Regions from separate parts of the Sphingobium sp. 3R8 genome, predicted to be linked through region 1. Evidence: riboswitches for the same ligand, from Rfam matches in the RefSeq annotation. Region 1 holds a riboswitch; the other holds the start of a gene.

What was found. Region 1 has a riboswitch for thiamine pyrophosphate ahead of K9B33_RS11845 (DUF2065 domain-containing protein). Riboswitches for the same ligand answer to the same signal wherever they lie in the genome.
Region 2: another riboswitch for thiamine pyrophosphate. It lies ahead of K9B33_RS05700 (TonB-dependent receptor); the one in region 1 lies ahead of K9B33_RS11845 (DUF2065 domain-containing protein).

Annotation. Positions count from the first base shown of each region.
Region 1 covers NZ_JAIQXR010000010.1:151,951-157,228, reverse strand. The annotation lists gene K9B33_RS11855 (prolyl oligopeptidase family serine peptidase) at 1-1,843, opposite strand, end outside; gene K9B33_RS11850 (hypothetical protein) at 1,843-2,151, opposite strand; TPP riboswitch at 2,190-2,300, shown strand; gene K9B33_RS11845 (DUF2065 domain-containing protein) at 2,355-2,762, shown strand; gene thiC (phosphomethylpyrimidine synthase ThiC) at 2,774-4,747, shown strand; gene K9B33_RS11835 (DUF2199 domain-containing protein) at 4,747-5,278, shown strand, end outside.
Region 2 covers NZ_JAIQXR010000004.1:170,224-179,867, forward strand. The annotation lists gene K9B33_RS05650 (TPM domain-containing protein) at 1-681, shown strand, start outside; gene K9B33_RS05655 (TPM domain-containing protein) at 681-1,358, shown strand; gene K9B33_RS05660 (NUDIX hydrolase) at 1,355-1,897, shown strand; gene K9B33_RS05665 (DUF6456 domain-containing protein) at 1,953-2,405, opposite strand; gene K9B33_RS05670 (helix-turn-helix domain-containing protein) at 2,505-3,068, shown strand; gene K9B33_RS05675 (glycosyltransferase) at 3,128-4,306, shown strand; gene K9B33_RS05680 (molybdopterin oxidoreductase family protein) at 4,303-5,955, opposite strand; gene modA (molybdate ABC transporter substrate-binding protein) at 6,048-6,818, shown strand; gene modB (molybdate ABC transporter permease subunit) at 6,818-7,516, shown strand; gene K9B33_RS05695 (ATP-binding cassette domain-containing protein) at 7,506-8,120, shown strand; TPP riboswitch at 8,231-8,340, shown strand; gene K9B33_RS05700 (TonB-dependent receptor) at 8,373-9,644, shown strand, end outside.

The DNA of each region.
Region 1 (5,278 bases):
ATTCGTCCACCCAGGACGCGCCCGCTGCAATTTGCTCATACCGGATCATGTCGAGCAGCGGCACCTGGATAGTCACGGCGTTCCACAGGTCTGGATGCTGGTTGAACTCGACCCCCATCAGCAGCCCGCCATTGGACCCGCCATAAATGCCGAACCGCCGGGGCGACGACAGCTTTCGGGCGAAGATGTCCTGCGCTACGGCCGCGAAATCATCATAGATGATCTGCCGCTTGGTCTTCAGCCCCGCCTCATGCCAGGCCGGGCCGAACTCGCCGCCACCCCGGATATTCGCCAGCACGAAGCTATTGCCCCGCTCCAGCCACAGCTTACCGGTGATCGCCGCATAGCTGGGCGTCATCGGTATTTCGAAGCCGCCATAGGCCGTCATGATCGTGGGCGTCGAACCGTCAGGCTTCATGCCTTTGCGATGGACGATGAAATAGGGAATTTTCGTCCCGTCGGTCGACGTCGCTTCGAACTGATCCACCACCAGCCCGGCGGCGTCGAAGCGCGCGGGCATCGCCTTCACCTGTCGCGGCTTCGGATTGGCGGCGTCCAGCGTCCACAAAGTGGTCGGTGCCAGGAAACCCGCCACCGACAGATAGGCCATATCGCTTTTGTCGGTCGCGCTCGCGATCGATATGGTCGCATTGTCCGGCAACGTCACCGGCGTCGTCGTCCAGCCGCTCGCACCGCTGCTCGTTCCGGGCGAAAGCACCAGCACCCGCCCGCGCACATTGTCGTTGATAGCCAGGATCACCCGATCCTTTGTCGCAGCCACGCCATCGATCGACTGGCGCGCATTGGGCGCGAATAGAATCTGCGGCTTCAATGTCTCGCCGGATTGCAGCGCCTTCAACGGCACCGCTGCCAGCGATCCCGTCGGTACGGTCACGCCGCCACTGGCCCAGTCCTGACTGGTCTGGATCAGCACCTGACCCTGTACCATGCCCTGCAACTGGCTCTTGGCCGGCAGGGGGAGCTTCTTCACGCCATCGGCGGTGACGAGATAGGTTTCGTTGCCGAAGAAGGTGACGCCGCGATAGAGGAAAGCGGCACGATTACCCGCGCCATCCGACAGGATCATGGGAAACGTCCCGACCTGATCGCTGGGCGCGCCGCGATAGATTTCCTGTGCGGCGGACAACGGCTGCCCGCGCTTCAATGTCTTCACCACGAAGGGATAGCCCGACGCCGTCATGCTGCTCCCCTGCGCATCGGCGCCCCAATCGCGGGCGAGCAGGATCGTGTCCTTGTCCAGCCAGTCCTCATTCTGTTTGGAGGTGGGAATGGCGAACCCGCCCTCCACGAACTGCCCGGTCACCAGATCGAACTCGCGCAGGGTCACGGCATCCTCGCCGCCATCGGACAAATGGATCAGCGCCAGCCGCTCGTCGGGGTCCAGGATGGACGCGCCCTTCCACACCCACTTCTTGCCATCGGCCTTCGACAGCGCGTCCAGGTCCAGCACCGTCGTCCAGCGCGGCGCGTCGGTCGCATAATCAGCCTCGCTGGTATAGCGCCATATGCCCTGCGGATGATCGGCGTCGCGCCAGAGATTATAGACCCGGCCGTGGATCAGCATCGGCATGGCGATCCGGTCCTTGGCCGATGCGATCGCGAGCGCGTCCTTGAAGTAACCGGCATAGCGCGGATCGCCCTGCAAGGTCGCGACCGTCGCCTTATTCTCCGCCTCCACCCATTGCATCGCGCGCGGGCCGGTCCAATCCTCCAGCCATAGAAACGGGTCGTCCGCCGGGGCAGGGGCCGAAACAGGCGAAGGGGGCGCGCCGGCGCCGGTCAACAAAGCCGCAGTCACCAACAGCATCATCCTCTTTTTCATCAGTGCTTGTCCCCCGGCAAAGTCGATCGCCCCTTCATATAGCGCGCCCGCAACACCGCGCTCGCTATCAACAGGGGTAACGCCGCCAGCATCAACAGGCTCCCGATGAAACTGGGCGACCAGCCCCATAGGCTGTGCAGGCCGAAGGCGGCAGGGGCCATCACCAGCAGGAAACCCAGCGTCAGCAGCCACAGTCCCCAGCGGCGCGGCCGCACCGCCACCATCCGCATCTCGTGCCGCCACGCCTTGCGGCCAGCCTTGGTGGACAGATCGGGGCCAGGCCGGTCGGAGGATAGGTGATCGAACATATGGTGCTGGACCTTGTGCCGTTTAGTCCTTACCCTGTCCAGCATCCCCGGGGGACCGCGCACAGGCGGTTGAGAGGTGGCTGATGTGGCCACGACCCGTTGAACCTGATCTGGTTGAGACCGGCGTAGGGAGGGAACGGCTTGTGTAACCAGCAGACCGCACCCGCCCCGCGTCCTTGAAAAGAGACGAAGAGAGGCGGCCCATGGATACGATTTCCGTTCTGACGCTGCGCCTGGCCGAAATTATCGGCCTCTACATGATTGTCATCGGTCTGGGCGGGCTTGCCAGTCCGCAGCGCTGGCGCGCGGTGATGGACGATCTCAACCGGTCGCCGGGGCTGGTCGTGGCGCTGGGCTTCGCCGTCTTCGCCGTCGGGGGCACGCTGGTGCTGATCCACAGCATCTGGACCGACCCGCTCGCCATTATCGTCAGCCTGATCGGCTATGTCGCCCTGATCGAAGGCGCGACCTTGCTGGCCGTACCCGGTCCGCTGATCCGCATCGGCCACTGGTCGACGAATTTCATCCGCACCTGGGCGCTGATCGCCCTGATACTCGGCCTTCTCCTCTTCCTTGCGGGCCTCACCGGCCGCGCCACACTTTCCGTCTGAAAGGTATCCTCATGGCAGATGTCGCCGCCCGCACCGAAATGCCCGAAGCCGAAGGCTCCACCGGCCGGCAGGCCGCTATGAAAGTCACCACCGGCCCCATCCGGGGGTCGAAGAAGATCCATGTCGGCCCGCTGAAGGTCGCGATGCGCGAAATCCATCTGGAGCCGGGCAGCGGCGAGCCGCCGGTGCGCGTCTACGACACGTCCGGCCCCTATAGCGATCCCGATGTCCGCATCGACATCATGGCGGGACTGCCCCAGTTGCGGCGCGACTGGATCATGGCCCGCGGCGATGTCGAGGAATATGACGCCCGCGCCATCAAACCGGAGGATAATGGCCTCAAAGGCCCGGATCGCAGCGCCACCGGCACAGTCTCGACGGTGCCGGAATCCAGAAATGGACGCGTCCAGCCCTTCCCGAACGTCGTGAAGCGCCCCCTGCGCGCCAGGGCCGGCGCCAACGTCTCCCAGATGCACTATGCCCGCCGCGGCATCATCACGCCGGAAATGGAATATGTGGCGGAACGGGAGAATCTGGGCCGCGCCCGCCTCGCTTCCTATGTCCGCGACGGCGAAAGCTTCGGCGCGTCCATCCCCGATTATGTGACGCCCGAATTCGTCCGCGACGAAATCGCCCGCGGCCGCGCCATCATCCCCAACAACATCAACCATCCCGAATCCGAACCGATGGCGATCGGCCGCAATTTCCTGGTCAAGATCAACGCCAATATCGGCAACAGCGCCGTCGCGTCCGACGTGGCGAGCGAAGTCGACAAGCTGGTCTGGTCGATCCGCTGGGGCGCGGATACCGTCATGGACCTCAGCACCGGGCGCAACATCCACGACACGCGCGAATGGATCCTGCGCAACTCGCCCGTCCCGATCGGCACCGTCCCCATCTATCAGGCGCTGGAAAAGGTCGGTGGCGTCGCCGAAGACCTGACATGGGACATTTTCCGCGACACGCTGATCGAGCAGGCCGAGCAGGGCGTCGATTATTTCACCATCCATGCGGGCGTGCGCCTCGCCTATATCCCGATGGCGGCCAGGCGCGTGACCGGCATCGTCTCGCGCGGCGGCTCCATCATGGCGAAATGGTGCCTCGCCCATCACAAGGAAAGCTTCCTCTACGAGCATTTCGACGAGATCACGGAGATCATGAAGGCCTATGACATCGCCTATTCCTTGGGCGACGGCCTGCGCCCCGGATCGATCGCCGACGCCAATGACGAAGCGCAATTCTCCGAACTCTACACGCTGGGCGAACTGACCCACCGCGCCTGGAAACAGGATGTGCAGGTCATGATCGAAGGGCCGGGCCATGTGCCGATGCACAAGATCAAGGAGAATATGGAAAAGCAGCTCCAGGTCTGCGGCGAAGCGCCCTTCTACACATTGGGGCCGCTCACCACCGACATCGCACCGGGTTATGACCACATCACCAGCGGCATCGGCGCGGCGCAGATCGGCTGGTACGGCACGGCGATGCTCTGCTACGTCACGCCCAAGGAGCATCTGGGCCTGCCCGACCGCGACGATGTGAAGGTCGGCGTCGTCACCTACAAGCTCGCCGCCCATGCCGCCGATCTGGCCAAGGGCCACCCCGCCGCCAGGGTCCGCGACGACGCGCTCAGCCGCGCCCGCTTCGAATTCCGCTGGCGCGACCAGTTCAACCTGTCGCTCGATCCCGAAACGGCGGAACAATATCACGATCAGACGCTCCCCGCCGAAGGCGCGAAAAGCGCGCATTTCTGCTCGATGTGCGGCCCCAAATTCTGCTCGATGCAGATCAGCCAGGACGTCCGCGACTTCGCCGCCAAGCAGAACCAGAATGTCGAAGGCTTCATCGCCACCGGCCCCACCGGCGCAGAAACCGCCGCCGCCAGCAAGGCCGCCGCGCTCAAGGGCATGGAAGAGATGAGCAAGGTCTTCAAGGACAGCGGCAGCGAGCTCTATATGGGTGCTGGCGGCAGGGAGCATGATTGATGCCGAACTGGGCGCAGCATATGTGGAATATTCTGCGCCTCGCTCGCGCTTCGACGTCATCTGAACAATTGCAGAAGGGGCGCTGGCTCTGTGGCTCGTGCGATCAGGAACATCGTTGGCCGTTCGACTTAGCAGCGCACGCGCCCGATCCATGGCCCCATGTTCCCGAATATGAACCGAATGGCGCGTTGAGAATGGACGGCGATTTTCTGTCCGAGGATTTTTGCGTGCTGAACGGCGAGCATTTCTTCGTCCGTTGCATATTGACTATCCCCGTGCAGGGCATGTGTGACGATTTCGGCTTTGGCTGCTGGTCCACGCTCTCACGGCAAAACTTTGAAAAATATATAGAAGGCTTTGATTCAATCCATCCTTCGCAGGAGGAATTGTGGAGTGGCTGGCTCTGCAATCGGTTGGCTGACTTTGATGGGAATGAGGCTATCGGTGTATGGGTTCAACTTCGGCCCGGCAGGAAGCGCCCACTCCTTTGGGTGATGGATGACGATTATCCATTGGCTGTTGCACAGGAGC
Region 2 (9,644 bases), on a different contig from region 1:
GAGCAGGCGCTCAGCCAGAAACTGATCGCGCAGAAAAAAGCGAGCGGCCGTTCGCTCGTCGTGGCGACAATCCCCGATCTTCAGGGCTATGACATAGCCGACTATGGTTATCGCCTGGGTCGCGCCTGGGGCATCGGCGACAAGGACAGCAACGGCGCGCTGCTGATCGTCGCGCCGGCCGAGCGCAAGATACGCATCGAGGTCGGCTATGGCCTGGAGGGCGTGCTGACCGATGCGCTGTCCTCGCAGATCGTTCGCAACGCCATCGCCCCGCGTTTCAAGGCCGGGGACATGCCGGGCGGTATCGATGCAGGCGTCGATCAGATCACCGGCCTGCTGGCCCTGCCACCGGACGAAGCCAAGGCGCGCGCAGCGGCGGCCGAGGCGGACGCCCGGAAACAGGATGACGGGGACGGCGCGATCATCGGCTTCTGGATCATATTGTTCATCATCTTCTTCGTGGCCCTGCCGCTGCTGTCGCGCGCACGGGGCGGGACACGCTATCGCCGCGGCGGCGGAAGCGCCCCGATCATCATCTGGGGTCCGGGAACCGGCAGTTCCGGATGGGGATCGGGCGGCGGTTCCGGATGGGGCGGATCGAGTTGGGGCGGCGGCGACAGCGGCGGCGGCTTTTCCGGTGGCGGCAGCTTCGGCGGCGGCGGCGCGTCGGGAGATTGGTGATGCAGCTTCATCTGACGCAGGCCGATCACGAATTGGTTTCGAACGCCGTGACCGAGGCGGAAGCCCATACGTCGGGCGAAATCGTGACCATCGTCGCACGACGGTCCGACAGCTATCATGATGTCGGCCTGAGCTGGGCAGCGGCGGCAGTGTTCATCGCGCTGGCGCTGATGGCCGCATTTCCGGCCTATCTCCGCGCCTTCCTGTCAGCGCTGTTGCTCGACTGGGAGCATGAGCTGGCCGACTGGAAGCTGCTGATGGGGCTGCTCGGCCTTCTCATCCTCAAATTCCTGGTCGTACGCTATCTGCTGGCGATCATGCCGCTGCGCATGGCCGTGACGCCGCGCGCGACCAAGGCGCGGCGGGTGCGACGACGCGCCATCCTGCTGTTCCGCACCGCCGCCGAAGCGCGCACCCTCGGTCGCACCGGGGTGCTCATCTATCTCTCGCTCGACGAGCATCGGGCCGAAATTGTCGCCGACAGGGCGATCAACGAGAAGGTCGCGGCGGAAGCCTGGGGCGACGCAATGGCAGCGCTGATAGACGCGATCCGCGCAGGCCGCGCCGGCGAGGGATTGGCCGATGCCGTGCGACAAGTAGGCGTCGTGCTGACCGCCCACTTCCCGCGTGCCGACGACGACATTAACGAACTGCCCGATAGGCTGATCGAATTATGACCGATCCCGACCGAACCGCGCCCGAAGAAGTGATGTGGACGGGGCGTTTCATCACCGCCAAGAAGCGTGGCAAATGGGAATATGTCGGCCGCGCGCGCGGTATCCACGCCGCCGTCATTCTGGCGATCGACGACACGGATGATGGCCCTCACGTTCTGCTGGTGGATCAGTATCGTGTGCCTCTGGGTCGACGTTGCATCGAACTGCCCGCCGGTCTCGTCGGCGACGAAGAGGAGGGCGAGGAGGCCGGCATTGCGGCCGCGCGCGAATTGGAGGAGGAAACCGGCTTCCGTCCGGACCGCCTCGAATCGCTTGGCCAGTTCTACAGCTCGCCAGGCATGGTGTCGGAGAGTTTCACCCTCTTCCGCGCGCACGGCCTGGAAAAGACCGGCGCGGGCGGCGGAGTAGACGAGGAGGATATTCACGTCCATCGCGTACCCCTCGCCACCCTGCCCGACCAGATCGCCATCTGGCGCGAACAAGGCTATGCGATGGACGTGAAGCTCCTGCTGCTTCTCGGTACGGGCATGGTTGCCTGACGCATCTTCGTTTCAGCCCCGCTCGGACATCGGGACTGATAGCGTCAGCGCCACATCACGGCACGCGATACCATCCGGCCACACGGTCGAGCGCCAGGGTCAACACCAGTTTCCCCGCCCGACTGGGCCAGCCCAGCGCCTTTTCCGCAGCGTTCAGCCCCTCGCCTGCACAGGCGACGCGCCACAATATGTCGGCAAGGCCGGGACCAGCGGCGCGGATGGCGCCATCGAACCGTTCGCGCGCCGACAGCTGGGCCAATGTCGGATCGGCAGCCCCTCCCCCACCAATGGCGCTGCGCGGCGCCGCGTCCCACCGCATGGTGACCCGCGCGCCCAGTCCGGCCCTTTCCCAATCCCGACGCAGCAGGTCGCCCGCCAGATAGTGGCGCTCGCTCAAATGCCCCCGTGCATGGAGCCAGGCGAGCGGCGATTCGCCGACATGCACCAGCACTAACTGGGTCCGGCCTTCCGGGTCTTCGATCATCTGCTCGACATGGGTAGCGACCATCTGCATCTCCTTGCTGACGGGATTGGACATGCAGGGCCTTGCCATGTGGGATAGTTTGTAGGAAAGAGAAAACCAAATAGGTTCTATTTCGAGGTGCAGATGATTACCCGTATCCGCGAGGTCCGCAAGGCCAAGGGGCTTACGCTTGAACAGGTCGGCGCGTTGTGCGATCCACCCACAACGGCCCAGACGATCGGGCGGCTGGAAACCGGCACGCGCACCGTCTCGGTCAAATGGCTCAACCGAATCGCGCTGGCATTGGGCGCCACCACCGCCGAACTGGTGGCTTTGCCGGGACAAGCCGACATAGCGGTCGCCGCTTTGCTCGGGCCGGATGGCGCGCGCGCGCCGACGCGGCCGCTCGCCTTCCCATCGCCGCTTGCCTCCGACGGGATGGTCGGCGTGCATGTCAGCGCCAGTATCGGCGATTATCGCAGCGGAGACGCGATCTGGTGCCGCCGCATCGCCCCCGACGAGTTTTCGGGCGCGCTCAATCGCGACATATTATTTCCCCGTCCCGCCGGCCGTTTCCTGTTCGGGCGCCTGATCGGCCGCGAAGGCGACCGCCTGCAACTGCTGCCGCTGGGCGCTGGTGCGCGGCAATTGGTGCTGACCGACCCGCCATGGGCCGCGGTGGCGGTGCAACTCGTCCGACGCCTCTAGCCAAGGCGGTACGAGGCTGCTTAACCATCCGCTAAACACTATGCTGCGAAAGAGAGGCCATGGCGCTCAACGTCCTTATGCTATCGACCCTCTTTCCCGACATCAGCCGACCCAATTTCGGCGTATTCGTGGAACGGCAGGCGCGCGAACTGGCAAGTCGGCCCGAAGCGGACGTCACCGTGGTCGCGCCCGTCGGCCTGCCGCCGTGGCCATTGTCGCTGGCGGCGCGCTATGCCCCCCTGCGCGCGCTGCCGCGCAAGGAACGCTGGCGTGAACTGACGGTCTATCGGCCGACCTTCCCCATCATCCCCAAATTCGGCGGCCGCACCAATGTCGGCGCCATGACCCGCGCCATCCTGCCCCTGGTCAAACGATTGCACGCCGAAAAGCCGTTCGACGTGATCGACGCCAGCTTCTTCTTTCCCGATGGCCCGGTGGCCCAGCGCCTGTCGAAAGCGCTGGGCATTCCCTACTCGGTCAAGGCGCGCGGTGCGGACATCCATTATTGGGGCACGCAAAGCGGCACGCGCAAGATGGTGCTGCAAGCGGCAGACGGCGCGGCGGGCCTGCTCGCCGTATCGGACGCGATGCGCCGGTCGATGGCGCGGATGGGGATCGATGCGGACAAAATCCGTGTCCATTATACGGGCGTCGATCTCGACACATTCGAGATGGGCGACCGCGATGCCGCCAAGGCCGCGCTGGATTTCAGCGGCCCGGTCCTGCTGTGCGTCGGCGCGCTCATCCCGCGCAAGGGGCAGGATCTTCTGGTGCGCGCGCTCCCCATGCTGCCGGATGTGACGCTGTTGCTGGCAGGCCAGGGCGCCTTCCGGCGCACGCTGGAAAATCTGGCGCAGGAACTGGGCGTGGAAAGGCGCATCGGCTTCCTGGGATCGGTGCCGCATCACAAACTGCCCCGTATCTATACGGCGGCCGACGTGATGGTGCTGCCGTCCGAATCCGAAGGGCTGGCCAACGCCTGGGTGGAATCGCTCGCCTGCGGCACGCCGATCGTCATCACCGACGTCGGCGGCGCACGCGAGTTGCTGGATCGGTCTGAAGCCGGTCGGATCGTCGCGCGCGAACCAGAAGCGATCGCCGAGGCGATCAGAGCGATACTGGATGCCCCGCCTGCGGCGAAAGATGTGCGGGAGGCAGCGCTGCGCTTCACCTGGACCGCCAATGGCGACACTTTGCTGGCCCATCTTCAGGCGATCGCGGGAAAAGCGGAAACCTAGTCCCAGAAGCGCAGCAGCCGGGCTCTGCCATCCGATGTCGGGAAATGGCCGCCGTCGAAGGGCACTTCCCCCCAACGCCAGGGCGTCAACTCCTGATAGGCCGGGTTTGACAATGGCGCGTGACGACGCAGGTTGAGCAGCCGCCCCGCGCCTTGATAGACCGATAGCCGGGCATGTTCGCGATAGATGTCCGCCGCTCGCTCGTAATGAAAGGCGTCGTGCCATCCCATGGCGCGCGCAATCTGCGTCACGATCCACCAACCCGGTCGCGCTTCACCCGGCAGACCAAAAACTGACCGCTGTCGGCTGATCAGCCGATCTGCGCCGGTGATCGTGCCGTCGCGCTCCAGCAGTCCAGGCATCGGTATCGCCAGATCGATACGATCCGCCATCGCGGGATCGAGCCGGTCGCCGGCAAAGAGTGTGAAAGGACGATTGTCGGGAAAGGCATCCAGCAAGGCGGCGGGCGCATCCCCGAGCATCAGCAGCACCTTGATAAGGCCATCGCCGATCGCCTCGCGCAACGCATCTCCAGACAGGCCGGGCGTCACGACCACTCTGTCCGTCGACCAGAAACGACTGACGGAAGCCAGCGCATCTGCCGAAAAATCCCGATGCGCGGCCAAGGCCGTTGCAATGCATCCGACTTCGCGCGCGCCCATGGCGTTGGGCGCCCCGGGCAGCGCGAAAGGCGCCGCACCAGGCTGACCGATCCTGCCGGTGACGAGGTGCAGGGCCAGGATCGCCTCCGCCGCGCGCGCATCCCCGTCCCCAACGTCGGGATCGAACATTGTCACCATGCGCGGCGCGCGCGCGGACAACTCCTGAAACTCCCGTATCGCCGCGATCGGCAGGCCGGTCATGCCCGCCACCGACCATAGGTCGTGCCCCGGCCGCAGCGCCTCCCAATAGCCGTCCGGCACCGCTACATTTTTCGCGACGAACGACCGATCCAGCAAGTCTGCGTCGTGCAAGTGCAACAACAGTCCGCCCAGCAATGTGGCGACGCTGCCGGACGCCGGCGCCAGATGAAGGTCCGCAGGCAGAAGCCGCGCGCCGGGATCGGGATCGACGATCACGAGTTGCGTGCCCCTCTCCTCCCGCGCCATGGCGACCCGGTGCGCCAGCACCGGATGGCGCCGCAGCACGCCCGCACCGATTGCGAGGATCAGCTCCGCGCCATCGACATCCTCGCCGCTCGCGGGCATAACATCTTCACCGAAGGCCGCAATCTGCGCACGCGTAGCGATGTTATGCCACGGGACATCGATATGCGCCGAACCGATGAAACCCTTCATCAGCTTGTTGGCCGCGAAATAATCCTCGGTCGGCAGGTCGCCTGCGACATGGAGTGCAACACTTGCGGGACCATGCTGGGCGATGATGTCGGACAGGCGACGCGCGGCATGGGCGATCGCGCGGTCCCGGCCGACGCGCTTGCCGGCCAGCAACGGATGCAATAGCCGGCCATCCAGTCCCGTGTCAGCGGCAAGCGCCTCGCCTGCCGGACAGAGCCAGCCCATATTGGTCGGGTGAATGCGGTCGCCCTCGATGAAGACGCCCCGCGCATCGTCGTCGCTCAGGGCAGCCATGGCCCGCACGCCACACCCCATGGCGCATCGGCCGCATAGCGTCTTAATTGCCGTCATCATCGCGCATGTAACCGATCGAGATGTCGGGAAAAAGATCGCAAAGCGCGTTCGCGGTTGAGTTGCCCGACGATGCGGCGCAAAAAGGCCGCATGATGCGCGCCCTCCTTCGATCCTTCGCCGCTATGCTCATTCTGGCGCTGTCCAACCCGGCCGGCGGCGCGAATGAACGCGGCCCGCTGGTGCTGGCCGCCGCCAGCTTGCAGGATGTGCTCGCGGTTGCGGCGGTCGAATGGGCGCGACAGGGGCATCCGCAGCCGATCCTCTCCTTCGCCGGTTCATCCGCACTGGCGCGTCAGATTCGGGCCGGGGCGCCAGCCGACCTGTTCGTTTCCGCCGACGAGGATTGGATGGACGTCGTCGAGAAGGCAGGCTCGGTCCAGGCCGGCACGCGGGCGGACATCGCCGGCAATCGGCTGGTCCTGGTCTCCCCCCTCCGTCAGCCGGTACGGCTGACGATAGGTCGGGACATGCCGATCGCCAAGACGCTGGGTTCGTCGCGGCTCGCCATGGCCGACCCGGACAGCGTGCCAGCCGGCAAATATGGCAAGGCCGCGTTGACGACGCTTGGTGTCTGGGCGGCGGTAGCGCCCAAAGTCGTGCGTTCGGAAAATGTCCGCGCCGCGCTGGCCCTGGTAGAGCGCGGCGAAGCGCGGCTCGGCATCGTCTATGCGACCGACGCGCGCGCGTCGCGCAAGGTGCGGATCGTGGGGATCTTCCCGCCCGCCAGCCACCCGCCTATCCGCTATCCCGTTGCCCGGCTCAAGAACAGCCGGCACGCTGATGCCGACGGGTTCCGCCGCTTCCTGCTTTCGCCCAAGGGGCGCGCCGTGCTGACGCGCTACGGCTTCACCGCGCCTTGATCGCCCCCCTGTCGCCTGACGAATGGATCGTCCTGGCCCTGTCGCTCAAGGTCAGCCTGGTCGCCGTCGCCTTGAGCCTGCCGATCTGCTTCTTCCTCGCCTGGATATTGTCGCGCTGGCATTTCCCGGGAAAATTGCTGGTCGACGCGTTGGTCCATCTGCCGCTGGTGCTGCCGCCCGTGGTAACCGGATGGCTGCTCCTGTTGCTGTTCGGCATGAACGGACTGATCGGGAGTTGGTTATCCCAAGTGCTGGGCGTCACGTTGTTGTTCCGCTGGACCGGCGCAGCGCTCGCTGCCGCCATCATGGCGGTGCCGTTAATGGTGCGGGCTATCCGCCTGTCGATCGAGGCGATCGACGGGCGGCTGGAGTGTGCGGCTGCGACCCTGGGCGCCTCGCGGATGCGGATTTTCCTCACCATTTCCCTGCCGCTGGCGCTGCCCGGCGTGCTGGCCGCGGTCGTGCTGGGCTTCGCCCGGTCGCTGGGCGAATTCGGGGCAACGATCACCTTCGTGTCCGACGTGCCGGGAGAAACCCGCACCCTGCCCATCGCCATTTACGCCGCCATGCAGATGCCGAACGGGGAGCCGATCGTCACCCGCTTCGCCATAATATCGATCCTGCTGTCGCTCGGCGCGTTGATGCTATCGGAAATATTGGTGCGGCGGATCGCGCGGGGAGGACGTCATGTCATTTGACATCGACGTCAAACGGACGGTCGGAGGGCGATCGATCGCCTTATCCTGCAGCACGGAATCTCCGCTGGTAGCGCTGGTCGGCCCATCCGGCGTTGGCAAGACCAGCGTCCTCGATATGGTCGCCGGGATCGCCTCGCCCGACCGGGGCCGCATCGCCGTAGCCGGACAGACCTTGTTTGACAGCGACGCCGGGATCGACATCCCCGCCGCGCAACGGCAGGCCGGATACGTCTTTCAGGATCGTCGCCTGTTCCCCCATATGCGCGTGCGCGCCAACCTGGCATATGGCCGGCGTGCTGCCACCACGATGAACATGGACGATGTGCTCGCCTTCCTGGGCATCGGACATCTGCTCGACCGATGGCCGCACAGCCTGTCCGGCGGTGAGGCGCAGCGCGTAGCCATCGGGCGGGCCTTGCTATCCGGTCCGCGCTTTTTGTTGCTGGACGAACCCCTGTCGTCGCTCGATCGTGACCGCAAGGCGGATATTCTGGACGCGATCGACCAGATCCGTGGACGCAGCCCGATCCCGATCCTCTACGTCACGCACGATATCGGCGAAGCCGAGCGGCTTTCCGCGCTGGTCGTGACCATGCGCGAATAGCATTAGGCCTGTTCCTACTCTCCTGCGACAGCCGCATCCTGCCTGTTTCGCCATAACCAAGCCGTTGTCGACCGATAGGCCTTTCCACGTCGCCTTCCGCATATTAGAGGGGCGCATCCCCGGGGGGCCGCTCATGCGCGGCTGAGAGGTGGTCAGCAGACCACGACCCGCTGAACCTGATCCGGCTGATACCGGCGTAGGGAGGGCAATGCGGCACGCCGCACGTCCCTCCAGTGGAGTGGACGTGTGACGATGACGATTGATATGATCCATGTTGGCCGTGCGGCGCTGGCGACCGCGCTCCTCTTTTCCGCTCCTGCGGCATGGGCGGCGGAAGCCGACGAACCGGATCGCGCGACCATAGAGGTCACCGGCTATCCCGATCCGCAAGGCCTGCTGCCCGATCAGAGCGCGCCCAAGGCGGTCAGTTCGATCGCCGAAGCCTTCATCAGCAAGCAGGCGCCGACGCTCAACGCCTTTCAACTGGTCAATCTGCTGCCCGGCGCGAATGTGTCGTCCAGCGACCCCTATGGCCTGTCCGCGACGTCCAGCCTGACGCTGCGCGGTCTCGGGCAGGACCAGATCGGCGTGCTGCTGGAAGGCGCGCCGCAAAATGATATCGGCTATTATTACGCCTATCCCTCCCAATTTGCCGATGCTGAAAATGTGCGGCAGATCGCGCTGGCGCAGGGCGCGGCGGACATCGATGCGCCGGTCGTGGCGGCGGCGGGCGGCACGCTGTCGCTGACGCTGGCCGATCCCACGCCGCAGATGGGCGGGCTGGTCAATCTGTCGGTCGGTTCCTACAATCAGCGGCGCGCCTTCCTGCGGTTCGACACGGGGGAGATCGGGCAGAGCGGCCTCAAGGCGTTCGTCTCCTATTCCAATAACCGCGCGGATAACTGGCGCGGGGCGGGCTTTGACAAGCGCCAGCATATCGACGCGAAGCTGCTGCACGAATGGGGGGCGGGCAATCGCGCCAGCCTGGCCGTCTCCTATAATGACGCGATCACCTCCACCTATCCCAGCCCCACCATGGCGGACTGGAAGGCCAATGGGCGTGGCTTCAACTTCACGAAGCGCTACAGCGATGGCGACACCAGCTATTGGCGGCTTTATCGCGCCCCGTTCCGCAACCTCTATTTCGCCGCGCCGGTGCATCTGCAACTGAGCGACGGGCTGACCTTCGACAGCAGCGCTTATCTGCAAATGGGTCACGGCAACTCGCCTTACGGCACGCAGCTCGCCACCACCGGCAATTATCTGGGCACGGAGGAACTGACGCAGCCGATCGCGCTGCCGGGCGCCGTGGACGGCGTGGCGACCGTGCTGGGCAACTGGACCGGCAAGCAGCGGCGCGTCGGCGATGTGAGCAAGCTGACCTTGCAGGCGGGCGTTCACAGCATCACCGCAGGGCTGTGGTTCGATTATGGCACCGACCGCGTGACCCAAAGCTATACGTCGATCGATGCGAACGGGCGGCCGGTCGATGTCTGGGGCTATCAGGACAAGGCGATCCGCACC